DNA from 3 places in the Alteromonas sp. 4NS20-0143 genome. Region 2 is predicted to be linked to each of the others. Evidence: predicted binding sites of a transcription regulator. Region 2 holds the regulator's gene; each other region holds the start of a gene.
What was found. Region 2 encodes FliA, which starts transcription of late flagellar genes. Its sites were predicted from a motif close to CTAAAGNTNNNNNNNNNNNNGCCGATA; they were not measured.

Region 1: the regulator FliA is predicted to act here: its motif matches at 2,209-2,235, upstream of AC27HD_RS18285 (DUF3530 family protein).
Region 3: the regulator FliA is predicted to act here: its motif matches at 2,535-2,561, upstream of AC27HD_RS16575 (DUF5610 domain-containing protein).

What each region holds. Positions count from the first base shown of each region.
Region 1 covers NZ_BAAJLR010000014.1:28,715-32,395, reverse strand. The annotation lists gene AC27HD_RS18295 (AmpG family muropeptide MFS transporter) at 1-549, opposite strand, end outside; gene AC27HD_RS18290 (hypothetical protein) at 774-1,097, opposite strand; gene AC27HD_RS18285 (DUF3530 family protein) at 1,240-2,163, opposite strand; gene AC27HD_RS18280 (pseudouridine synthase) at 2,369-3,100, opposite strand; gene rapA (RNA polymerase-associated protein RapA) at 3,100-3,681, opposite strand, start outside.
Region 2 covers NZ_BAAJLR010000002.1:331,920-335,600, reverse strand. The annotation lists gene flhF (flagellar biosynthesis GTPase FlhF) at 1-1,402, shown strand, start outside; gene AC27HD_RS05195 (MinD/ParA family protein) at 1,408-2,274, shown strand; gene AC27HD_RS05190 (RNA polymerase sigma factor FliA) at 2,271-3,002, shown strand; gene cheY (chemotaxis response regulator CheY) at 3,038-3,421, shown strand; gene AC27HD_RS05180 (protein phosphatase CheZ) at 3,456-3,681, shown strand, end outside.
Region 3 covers NZ_BAAJLR010000010.1:1,118-4,798, reverse strand. The annotation lists gene AC27HD_RS16590 (acyl-CoA desaturase) at 1-362, opposite strand, end outside; gene fabR (HTH-type transcriptional repressor FabR) at 644-1,237, shown strand; gene trmA (tRNA (uridine(54)-C5)-methyltransferase TrmA) at 1,282-2,388, opposite strand; gene AC27HD_RS16575 (DUF5610 domain-containing protein) at 2,591-3,681, shown strand, end outside.

The DNA of each region.
Region 1 (3,681 bases), on a different contig from region 2:
CAGCAATAGATAGATATTCGCCCAGCTCCAATCGGTAAGGTCGGCGAGGAAGAAAGGAATAGCACCTAAGCCTCCATAGCCTGTCCACCAACCTGCGGTTGCTACCGAAGACGCAGCTGACATTCCGTCTTTATCGTTTTCAGCAATACAGTCTATGCGAAAGCCATCAATGGCGATGTCTTGCGTGGCGGAGAAAATGGCGGTGAGTAAACCGACTAATGCAATATAGAAAAGGTGAGACGTTGTGGTTAGCTGAGACATCGCCAGACAGCACAAGACGATGCCTATTTGCATGGAAAAAATCCACCCCTTGCGCTGACCTAATCTCGGTGGCTTTACTTTATCCACCAACGGAGACCAAAGAAAGTTGATTGAATAGGTGGCGAAGATAATGCCAAACAAGCCGATTGCTGAGCGTGATAACCCGTCATCTTTCAACCAGGCAGACAGCACTGAGCCAATCATTATCCAAGGAAAGCCGCTGGCTATCCCGAAACAGAAAATACTCAAAAAGCGTTTGTCGTTATATGTTTTTATCGCGCTTAACAAAATACTGCCTAGTGATGCTCCAAGGCTTGGTATTGAGCCATGTAATCAATGAAATGGCAACATATGAGTGGTGTTTGCAGGTGCCTTATTTCGACATGGATTTTTTAAAAATGTGCATGTGCTTATGGAAGAGAAGATGTTGAGCAGTACGGTCGAAATAGTTTTGTGCTTGATGTGTGCAGGCTTTTTACAGAACTAAAAGAATTACATGAGGGAAGGCCTTGCTAGGGCCTTATGCCTACACAGTCTATGGGACACGTGCCTGCGTCCTCGAGAAATTTGACACAGGTGCGTAACTCATCAACTAAAATAGTGTCGTCTTTTAGTTTTTCTTCGTTCCAATAGTGAATTTGGTGCAGCACATGCCAGAATACTCGTTCTTTTTGCGTGTAAGGCTGCGTAAGTGTGCAATTGACCTGACCCCATTCTTCCATGCAGTCCCAAAAAAAGAGTTCGATCTCTTCAACCGGTAAGCCTTCATTCCAAAAAGCATTTAGGTAAAAACACAGTTGTTTTGACTTGGTATCAACAAAATCTTTGACAGTCATAATGCCCCAACCGTTTTTTTACTACTCAGCGTATTATAGTCCATTACATTACTACTGCTCTAGGTTAGGAGTTATTTTTTACGATGTTATCGATATGTAACTGATATGCGGATTTTTTTAGACTAATAGTAGATTCTGAAAATTACCAGCCCAAATAACGAGTCCATCCAATGGTGTTATTTGCAACTAGTTGTATATACGGGGTTTTCTGATTTTGGTTTAGACTAAAGACTGAATTTGAGGAGGGGAGTAGCACCTGTCGGTAATGCAGTTTTAAACTGGTTTTGGCGCGATTTCGGCGCATCACAACCGTACTATTTTCCCAATCGCTCAATCCGTCTATAGAAAGGTCGAGTACGGGAAACGAAGAATTAGCCACTAAGTCGCTAATACTTTTATTCACATCGGCCTCTGGCCAATAGGGGGAAATCGTGACTAAGCTATCTGGCTCAAATGCCAAATTATTGCTGGTGGCGTCCAAAAATGTAGCAGCCAGCATACCTTGCGCAACCACTAGCCGATAGCCTTGCACGTTTTGCAAACGGTTGTTTAAGGCAATAAGCTGCTCAGTTAACTTGTCTGATGTTTGTTCAAAATCAAAGTATTGAGTGAGGTTTGTACTTCGCGGATGAATAACGCTATTACCTTGTCCGCTACTGCCCGGCGCTTGTTCCGCTGCCGATGGATCTGCTGCCGCCTGAGTATCAGCCCCTTGCCCAGAAGTGTCGGCTGATTCTATGCCAGATTCTGTTGGCATCATATTGAGGTTAAAAGGGCTTATGACGACGCGCCATCCTTTCTCTGAGAGATAACCCGCAAGCTCCTTGCTTTGAGAGAGTGAAAAGCTGGAGAGAAAAGGCTCAACCAGTATAACGGCAACCCCTTGTGATAACGGGGTTTGAGGTTCAACTTCGATAATAGGTACTACGCGTTCGCCCACCAAAAGCTCTTGAACTTCGCCCAACGCAAACCCGTGACTGATATCGGTAAAGTAATCGCCAAAGGCCGCTTTAGGCGAAAAGCCCAGTGCAAGCAGGCACAGTATGGAGGCAATACATTTACGCATGTTTCAAAAAACCTTTCGGCTCACAATAGTAGTTAGATAGCAATGTATCGGCAAAACCATAAAAATCTAAATACCAAAGCGTATTTTAACCAGCAAGTTTGTCGTCTCGTTTACTCAGTAAGCCTCTTTTGGATACGTTTTCTATCTACAAAGGTTACTTTCTAAAAAGACTACTTCCTAAAAAGCTTCTTACCTGAAAACCCTTCTACCCAAAAAGCTTTACCGATGAAAACGTGGTTAATGGCGTTGGCTTGTAGTCACTAAATGGAATAGTGCTTTGAAAGTTGAGCCAGTTGTTCGATTTTGGGTGTTTTAAACTCAAGCTTTCGGCGTGCAGCTGCAGGCGGGTGGCCATGGCTAATGCTGCGTCGTGAGCATACAGCCTATCACCTAAAATTGGGTGGCCGAGTGAGAGCATGTGCACGCGTAGCTGATGAGAGCGCCCGGTAATGGGGCGTAGCGCAACCAGAGAGTAAGGCCTATTTTCGCTATCATATGCACGTGTTATCACATCAAAGTGTGTTACCGATGGCTTTCCCCGTTCGTGGTCAACCATTTGCTTTGGTCGGTTGGGGTAATCGACGATAAGCGGTAAATCTATCTCTCCGCTGTCGGCGTCAACATGGCCGTATACCCTGGCGAAATAGCGCTTTTTCGTTTCTCTAAGCTCGAACTGCTTGCTGATGGCGCGATGACTAAATTTAGTCAGCGCCATCACCATAATGCCAGATGTCGCCATATCTAACCTGTGTACCACAGTAGCGGTAGGCAACACTTTGTTAACGCGGGTAATAAGCGCATCTTTATGTGCTTCTATTCTGCCAGGTACACTCAACAACCCGCTTGGCTTAAGGGCAACCACCATAAAGTCATCTCGGTACAGGAAGTTGAGATACGGCGTATAAGGCGGGTTGTAAACAAACGGTGGATTGGCCATTAGGGATTATTCACTATGATACGAATGGCATCAAACTGCACATCGGCACCTTGAATAACTTTGTCTAGCGCACTCATTTGCTGCTCAATAAACACAATCTCACTGTCGCGTACGGCAGGGTTGCGCTTCTGTAAGTCTTTTAATCGCTGTATTTCACTGTTAAGCGTGGTGTGCATAGTGCTAAGCGCGTCGTGTAGCTTTTGATTCGCGGCCTGGTGTGCAAGTTTGCGCGTATTTTCTATCGCAATGCTAAGGGGCTGCTGTAATGCTTTTAACAATTGTGACGATATTTTCCGCCCTACTTTTCGTTTTACATCGAAGCTTAAATCCACAGGGTTACCTTGGGCGTCAAGGCATATGCGTACCGGCGTTTGCGGAAGAAAACGGCCTAGCTGGAGGGCTTTCGGTGCTTGAGCATGAAGTACAAACAATGCTTCTATCCAATAAGCGCCTTTCGGCAGGTCGGGGTCGGCAATAAAGCCCATACTGCTTTTACCGTGTACATCAGTAAGAACAACGTCAATCGCGGTGTGAACAAGAGGGTGGTCCCAACTTAAAAACTGCACATTTTCTAACGTCGT
Region 2 (3,681 bases):
AGATATGCGCGAGGCGTTAAGCCAAGTAAAGGCTGAGTTAGGTAGCGATGCGGTTATCATGTCAAATCGCAAAGTGGCTGATGGCATCGAACTTGTAGCAGCTTATGATAAAGAGCCAGAAGCAAAGCTAAATATTAGTAAACCTTCCGGTGCACCTTCTTCACCAACGTCTTCTAAGCAAAATCCTACACCGAGTCTTAGCGAGATTATTGGCGATGATGGTCCAGACAGCCTAAAGGCGCTGCTTGAAAAGCAACATGGCGCAGGACAAGGCGCATCAAAAGATGTCGTGCAACCTACATCCGCAAATGCACAACATGCCAATGATATTGCATCCCACCTTAATTTCTCCGACGCATTCATTGACGAGGTTGAAGCACAGCAACCTGTTGACAGACATACGGGCCCAAGTGAGTACCAAAGACACAGCGAAGCATTCCCTTCTCATCAAGCGTCGAGCATTGAAGAAGCGCCAGCTGCACCGTCTGATGAGCTTGCACAGATAAAAGAAGAGCTAGCGTCGTTAAGAGGGGTACTACAGCACCAAGTGGCTGACTTAATGGAGGCAAAGCAGACTCGTCAAAAACCCGTTCATCAGTATTTGATCACTCGCTTAACCGATATGGGGCTTAGCAAAGCATTATCTAAGCAACTAATCAGTTACACGCCTTCGCATTATAACGAGAGAGATGCGTGGGTTTATCTTCTTAACCTATTGGCTAATCGATTAAATGTAACAGGTAACGATATACTTACCGCGCAGGGTGCTGTTGCATTAGTCGGTCCAACGGGTACGGGTAAAACAACCACAGTGGCGAAATTGGCCGCTCGCTATGCACAAAAGTATGGCGCAGATTCTGTGGCAATGATCACCATTGATACCTATCGTATTGCGGCGTATGAGCAACTTGCAACTTACGGCAAGATTATTGGCTGTACGGTGAGAAAAGCGCAATCAAGTGAAGAACTTTCAGATTTATTGTTCCAACTTCGTCATAAACGACTAGTATTGATTGATACGGCTGGATTTAGTCAACGAGATAGTCGATTAATTAAGCAAATAAAGCATTTTGACAACGGTCAGATGCCCGTAGTGAAAAAATATTTAGTCGCGCAGGCAAATACACAATATCCTGCATTACAGCGTATCATTAGAGCGTATGACGACATCGAACTAAGTGGTTGTATTTTCACAAAGTTAGATGAGTGCTATTCTTTAGGAGAGGTACTCAGTGCGGCAGTCGAGTATCAGTTACCGGTTAGCTATGTCACCGACGGTCAGAAAGTACCTGAAGACATTAAGATTGCAGAAGCGAAATCTTTAGTTTCAGCTGCTGCAAAGCTTTATAAAAAATATGGTTTGGATCATACTAGTAATAACAACGATATTAAAACAGCATAAGTAGTATGATTGACGACCAAGCGAGTAGCTTAAGAAAAATGAAGCAATCACGGTTAATCAAAGTTATCGCCGTCACCGGAGGCAAAGGTGGCGTAGGTAAAACAAATATTACGCTTAACACAGCAATTGCTATGGCTAAGCAAGGTAAACGTGTGATGGTTCTTGATGCCGACTTAGGATTGGCAAACGTAGATGTCATGTTGGGCCTTCGCGTTGAAAAGAACTTATCTCATGTTTTGTCCGGTGAGTGCACGCTAGATGATGTACTGGTTACTGGTCCCCACGGTATTAAAATTGCACCTGCAACATCGGGAACTCAGTCGATGGCAGAGCTTTCAACGACCCAGCATGCGGGCTTGATACGTGCGTTTAGTGAACTTCGTACGCCTATTGATGTGTTGCTTGTCGATACTGCCGCGGGTATTTCTGACATGGTGCTCAGCTTTGCAAAAGCCTCTCAAGACATCATGGTAGTAGTGTGCGATGAACCCACTTCACTTACCGATGCCTACGCGCTTATTAAATTGCTAAACCGCGAGCACGGTGTATTTCGCTTCAAAATAGTGGCGAACATGGTGAGGGACGTGCGTGAGGGGCAAGAACTATTCAGCAAATTGAGTAAAGTAACAGGGCGCTTCTTAGATGTTGCGCTAGAATTAGTTGCAACAATACCGTTTGATGAAAATATTCGCCGTGCAGTTAGAAAGCAAACTGCTATAGTCGATGCCTATCCAGGCTCACCTGCTGCTGTTGCGATAAGTCAGCTAGCGAATAGAGCGGCATCATGGCCAATACCGGCTCAGCCAGGTGGTCACTTAGAGTTTTTCATTGAGCAATTAATTGCAGAAAAAGCAGTAGGGAATCAGCGTTGAATAGTAAGGCGGCAGCTTATCAACAACAAACTGATAAGTCGCAGTTAGTAGAGCGACACGCGCCTCTTGTGAAGCGCATAGCGCATCATCTAATAGCGCGACTCCCTGCCAGTGTGCTCGTTGATGACCTTATTCAGTCTGGCATGATTGGATTGCTAGAGGCCGCTCGAAACTTTGACGGTTCGAAAGGCGCAAGCTTTGAAACGTTCGCGGGTATTCGCATTCGCGGTGCTATGTTAGACGAAATTCGCAAAGGTGACTGGACGCCGCGCTCTGTGCATAGAAACGGGCGCGCCATTACAGACGCCATCTCTCGTGTAGAGGGCGAAACGGGAAGAGATGCAAGAGATGTTGATATTGCTGCTAAGCTAAACGTAAGCTTGCAGGACTATCATCAAATGCTCAACGAGGTAAATGCAGGTAAGCTAGTTGGGATTGAAGATTTAGGTGTTTCAGAAGATGTGATTACTACTGAGCAAAGTAGAGGTAGTGATGCACCGCTGGAAGATCTTATGCAAGGGGCGTTTCAAAAGTCGCTTGCGCAAGCAATCACCACGTTACCAGAGCGAGAAGCGATCGTGCTTTCTTTATACTATGATGAAGAATTGAACCTAAGAGAAATCGGTGAAGTTCTTGATGTAAGTGAATCGAGAGTAAGTCAAATTCACAGTCAGGCCATGTTAAAACTCAAATCTCGAATGAAGTCGTGGCAAGCTGACGAAGAATAGAAATTAAAACAATTAACCCCTCACTGGAGGCTATTTTGGATAAGAGCATGAAGATTCTCGTGGTCGATGACTTTTCAACCATGAGACGTATCATAAAAAACCTACTAAAAGATTTGGGTTTCGCAAACATCCAGGAAGCGGACGACGGAAATACGGCGTTACCTATGCTACAGCAGGGTGATTTCGATTTTGTTGTAACCGACTGGAACATGCCAGGCATGCAGGGTATCGATTTGCTTAGGGCAATTCGCGCCGATGACAAACTGAAGCACTTGCCGGTACTAATGGTAACGGCTGAAGCGAAAAAAGAACAAATCGTTGCCGCTGCGCAAGCAGGCGTGAATGGCTATGTCGTTAAGCCATTTACTGCAGCTACATTGAAAGAAAAGCTAGATAAAATATTCGAACGTTTAGGTTGATCCAGACGCTCACCAGAGAAACGAGGTTTACTGGATGACAACGAATACAAACGTTCCACTTTCATTAGAAGAAGCTAAGCAACTCGTTGTTTATCTTGAAGCTGGTGATAATGCGTCGGCTAATGCGCTGTTTGAAGCGGCGTCAATGAAAGAAAATGTAGAGCTTTTCGCTGAGGTAGGAAAGCTAACGCGCCAACTTCACGACGCGCTAAACAATTTTCAAATAGACGATCGCATAAAGAATTTAGCGACAGACGATA
Region 3 (3,681 bases), on a different contig from region 2:
ATATGAGCAAACCACAGACCTTTCTTTGCTGAGTATGGATCGTTGTCATTGTCGTCTACATGGCGATGATGAACTCGGTGATCTGAAGACCAATGTAATATGCTGTTTTGCAGCGCCATTGCACCGCCAATCGCTAAAATTACGCGTACTACAATGTTCGCATCGTATGTTTTGTGCGACCAAAGGCGATGATAACCGGCAGTGATCGACATACCGGTAAAGTAAAATAAGAATATAGCAGCGCTTATTTCGACCCAGTCTATTCCGCGATGCGCCACCCATAGTGGGGCACCAATGAATGCAATCGCACCGGATATAATAAATACCAGTACGTTCGTTAATATAAGAGGAGGTTTTTTCATTTTTGACTACTTGGCTTACAACTGTTCGCTAATTTATCGTTTTATGCATTCTCAGGCAAGTAAAACTAGGTTAAGTTCTGCTAACCTAGCTAAACTTTAATTATTATAGACCAGTTCGATTATTCTTAAACTTGATGACAATGTTAGGACACTATTATTACGTTAGCGTTCTGTATTTATGCTAAAACACTGACGTTAATGTAAAATGCTGTGCAAAGTTATGTTTCGTCTTAAAGCAGACAATGGGATAATCTGATAAGGAATGAAGAAGTGGTATTAACGTGAGCCGACAAGAGCAAAAATTAAAAACCCGTCAAAATATTATTCATGCAGCATTTTCTTTGCTTGATGAAAACAGAAGCTTATCAGCGATTAGTCTTCGAGAAGTAGCGCGAGAAGCGGGTATTGCACCTACTTCCTTTTATCGACACTTCAAAGATATGGACGAACTTGGTTTAACGTTGGTCGACGAGGCGGGTTTAGCACTAAGGCAATTAATGCGGCAGGCCAGGCGACGAATTGCGTCTGGCGGTGGTGTTATTCATACATCCGTTGAAACTTTTATGGAGTTTATTGCGGCAAACACCAATGTGTTTCGATTGTTATTGCGAGAGCACACGGGTACATCGTCAGCTTATCGACTGGCCGTATTCAGAGAGATTCAGCATTTTATTGACGAGTTAACCGATTACATAATTGAAAAGCAAGGTGTTGAATATGCATCGGCGCATATACAAGCCGACGCGATGGTGAGACTTGTTTTTAGCGCAGGAGCAGAAGCCCTTGAGGCTGATGATAAGCTGCGCGGCGAAATTGGGGAGAAAGTAAAAACGCAATTGCGATTTGTTCAACTCGGAGCAACGATAAAAAGATAAGGCATTAACAGCGCGGTCTCTATTAATACCTTACCTTCAACCCATTACTTTCTCGTTAGCAACACGCCAGCTTCTATATGGTGGGTAAATGGAAATTGGTCGAATAACGCAGTTTTAGCTACAGTATGAGTGGTGCACAATACCTGCAAATTATCGGCTAAGGTCTCAGGGTTACAGGATATATAAATAATATTGTCGTAATCTTGGATCATTTTTAATGAATCCTCGTCTAGCCCTGCACGAGGCGGATCGACTAGTACGGTAGTGAAGTTATAATCGCTAAGTTCAATACCTTCCAAACGACTAAAAGTACGCTCGCCTCGCATGGCTTGAGTAAATTCTTCTGCCGCTAATCGTACTATTTTTACATTGTTTAAATGGTTTTGCTCAATATTGTATTGGGCTGCGTTTACCGAAGGCTTCGCTATCTCGGTACCAATCACATTATCGAAGTGGATGGCCAGAGGAATTGAAAAGTTACCTGCGCCACAGTACATTTCCAGCAGATCGCCAGTAAGCGGCTTAACGCAGTCCAGTGCCCATTCAATCATGTCGCAATTCACTTTGGCATTGGGTTGGGTAAAACTATTCTCAATATGCTTAAATACAAATTCGCGGTTATTAATGGGCAGCTTTTCGATTACAAAGTCATTCCCAACAATAATCTTTTGTTTGCGGGCTCTACCAATAATATTGACTGCAGGAAAGAGCCTAGATAAGGTATCTTTAAGTTCATTTGCCTCGCGTTCCCACTCGCTGTCTAGCTGTCTGTGGTACAACAAACTTATGACTAATTCTCCTGACAGTGCAGACAGGTAATCGATTTGAAACAGCTTTCGACGCAGTGATTCACTCGGGCGCACTATGTCTAAAAGTGCCGCCATGGCTTTATTGATTGCCTCACAGGCAGGTTCAAACGTATCTACGCGATATTTTTCTTTTGTTTGCTGATCAAACATAATATGGAAAAGATCGTCACCATCGTGCCAAACCCTAAACTCGGCTCGCATTCTGTAATGCGTAGGTGATGAGGGAAATACTGACAATGATGGTGCATCAAATGCAGAAAGCAGCGAACCAAGACGAGCTACTTTTTCGTCGAGTTGTGCTTGGTACTGCAATAGGTTGGTATCTGACGTCTTATTTTCCATCAATTGTTCTCCATCAAAAGCTATGGGCTAACATCTACAAGAGAAGTCGTTTCAAATGTCACTTCTCACAAGGACGCGAATTGTAGAGGCTTCTATAATATGTGCAAACCTAAATGTTAAGCGTAGTAAAATATTCTGTATTAAAATTAAACAATATTGAGTTAGTGCCGATAAACTATATGAGGATAGTGAGGATCAAATTATGAACGTGGGTCAAATTAAGGCTTTTATGGGCGATCAGAAGGCCGATCAAAAGACAGCAGTTCATCCTAATGAGGCACTGAAAAAGCAGCTTCAGCAAGATGGATTGCAACAGGCTGCTGAACTAGCTAAGCAGCAGGCATCAACAGTTTCTGTCAACAGCACGCAAACGAGTATTGGGTTGCGGGTAGTCAGCGGTAGTCTTAGTCAAACTCTTGAGATTGATGGACAGAAGCCAAAAGAGCTGGCTGATAAGAAAGTAGAAGAAAAGAACAATAGCCTATTCGATTTCGAAAAAGTGGCTAAAAATGTAATGCGTTTTGTGGGCGGTGTTATTCGCGGTGCTGCTGACGGTGGTGCGAGTGATGAAAAGCTTAACGGTCTGTTTAGCCAAGCAAGAGAAGGCGTGAGCAGAGGCTTTGCAATGGCAGAAAAAGACTTAGCAGGCTTCATGAACGAAGAGCTTGAAAACGGGATCAGTAAAAGTCGTGAACTTATCGATACGGGTATAGACGATTTAGAAACCGATATATTCAATCGACAGGGTTTGGAGAACGGCAATGTAGCGCGTGTATCAACACTTGCCGCTGCGTCGGTATCTAACGAGCAGTCAGGACAATTGTCTATACGTACAAAAGACGGCGATGAAGTCACCTTTAGCTTTGAAAGCTTGCAGTCATTCCAAGCTAGTCAACAAACGTCGTTTCAAACCCAATCAATCAGTGATGGATCTGGTGATGGCGCAACAACAACTAGCGTGTCGGCACAGCAAACTACGGCATTTGAATATTATGAACGAAGTGGAATTAGCTTTTCCCTGAAGGGAGAATTAGATGAAGCTGAAATGAAGTCTATTGCCGATTTGGTGGGTCAAGTTCAAGACCTAGCAGATACGTTCTATAGAGGTGACGTTGACAAGGCCTTTGAAGAGGCATTGAGTTTAGGCTTCGACGATAAAGAATTAGTGGGTTACGCACTGCAGTTAAATAGGTCTACCCAAACTGACGTATTAAAGGCTTATGAAAATATACAGCATTATAACGAAGATAAGGATCAGCGTAGCCAGTATGGTAATGTAGTAAGCCCAGTATC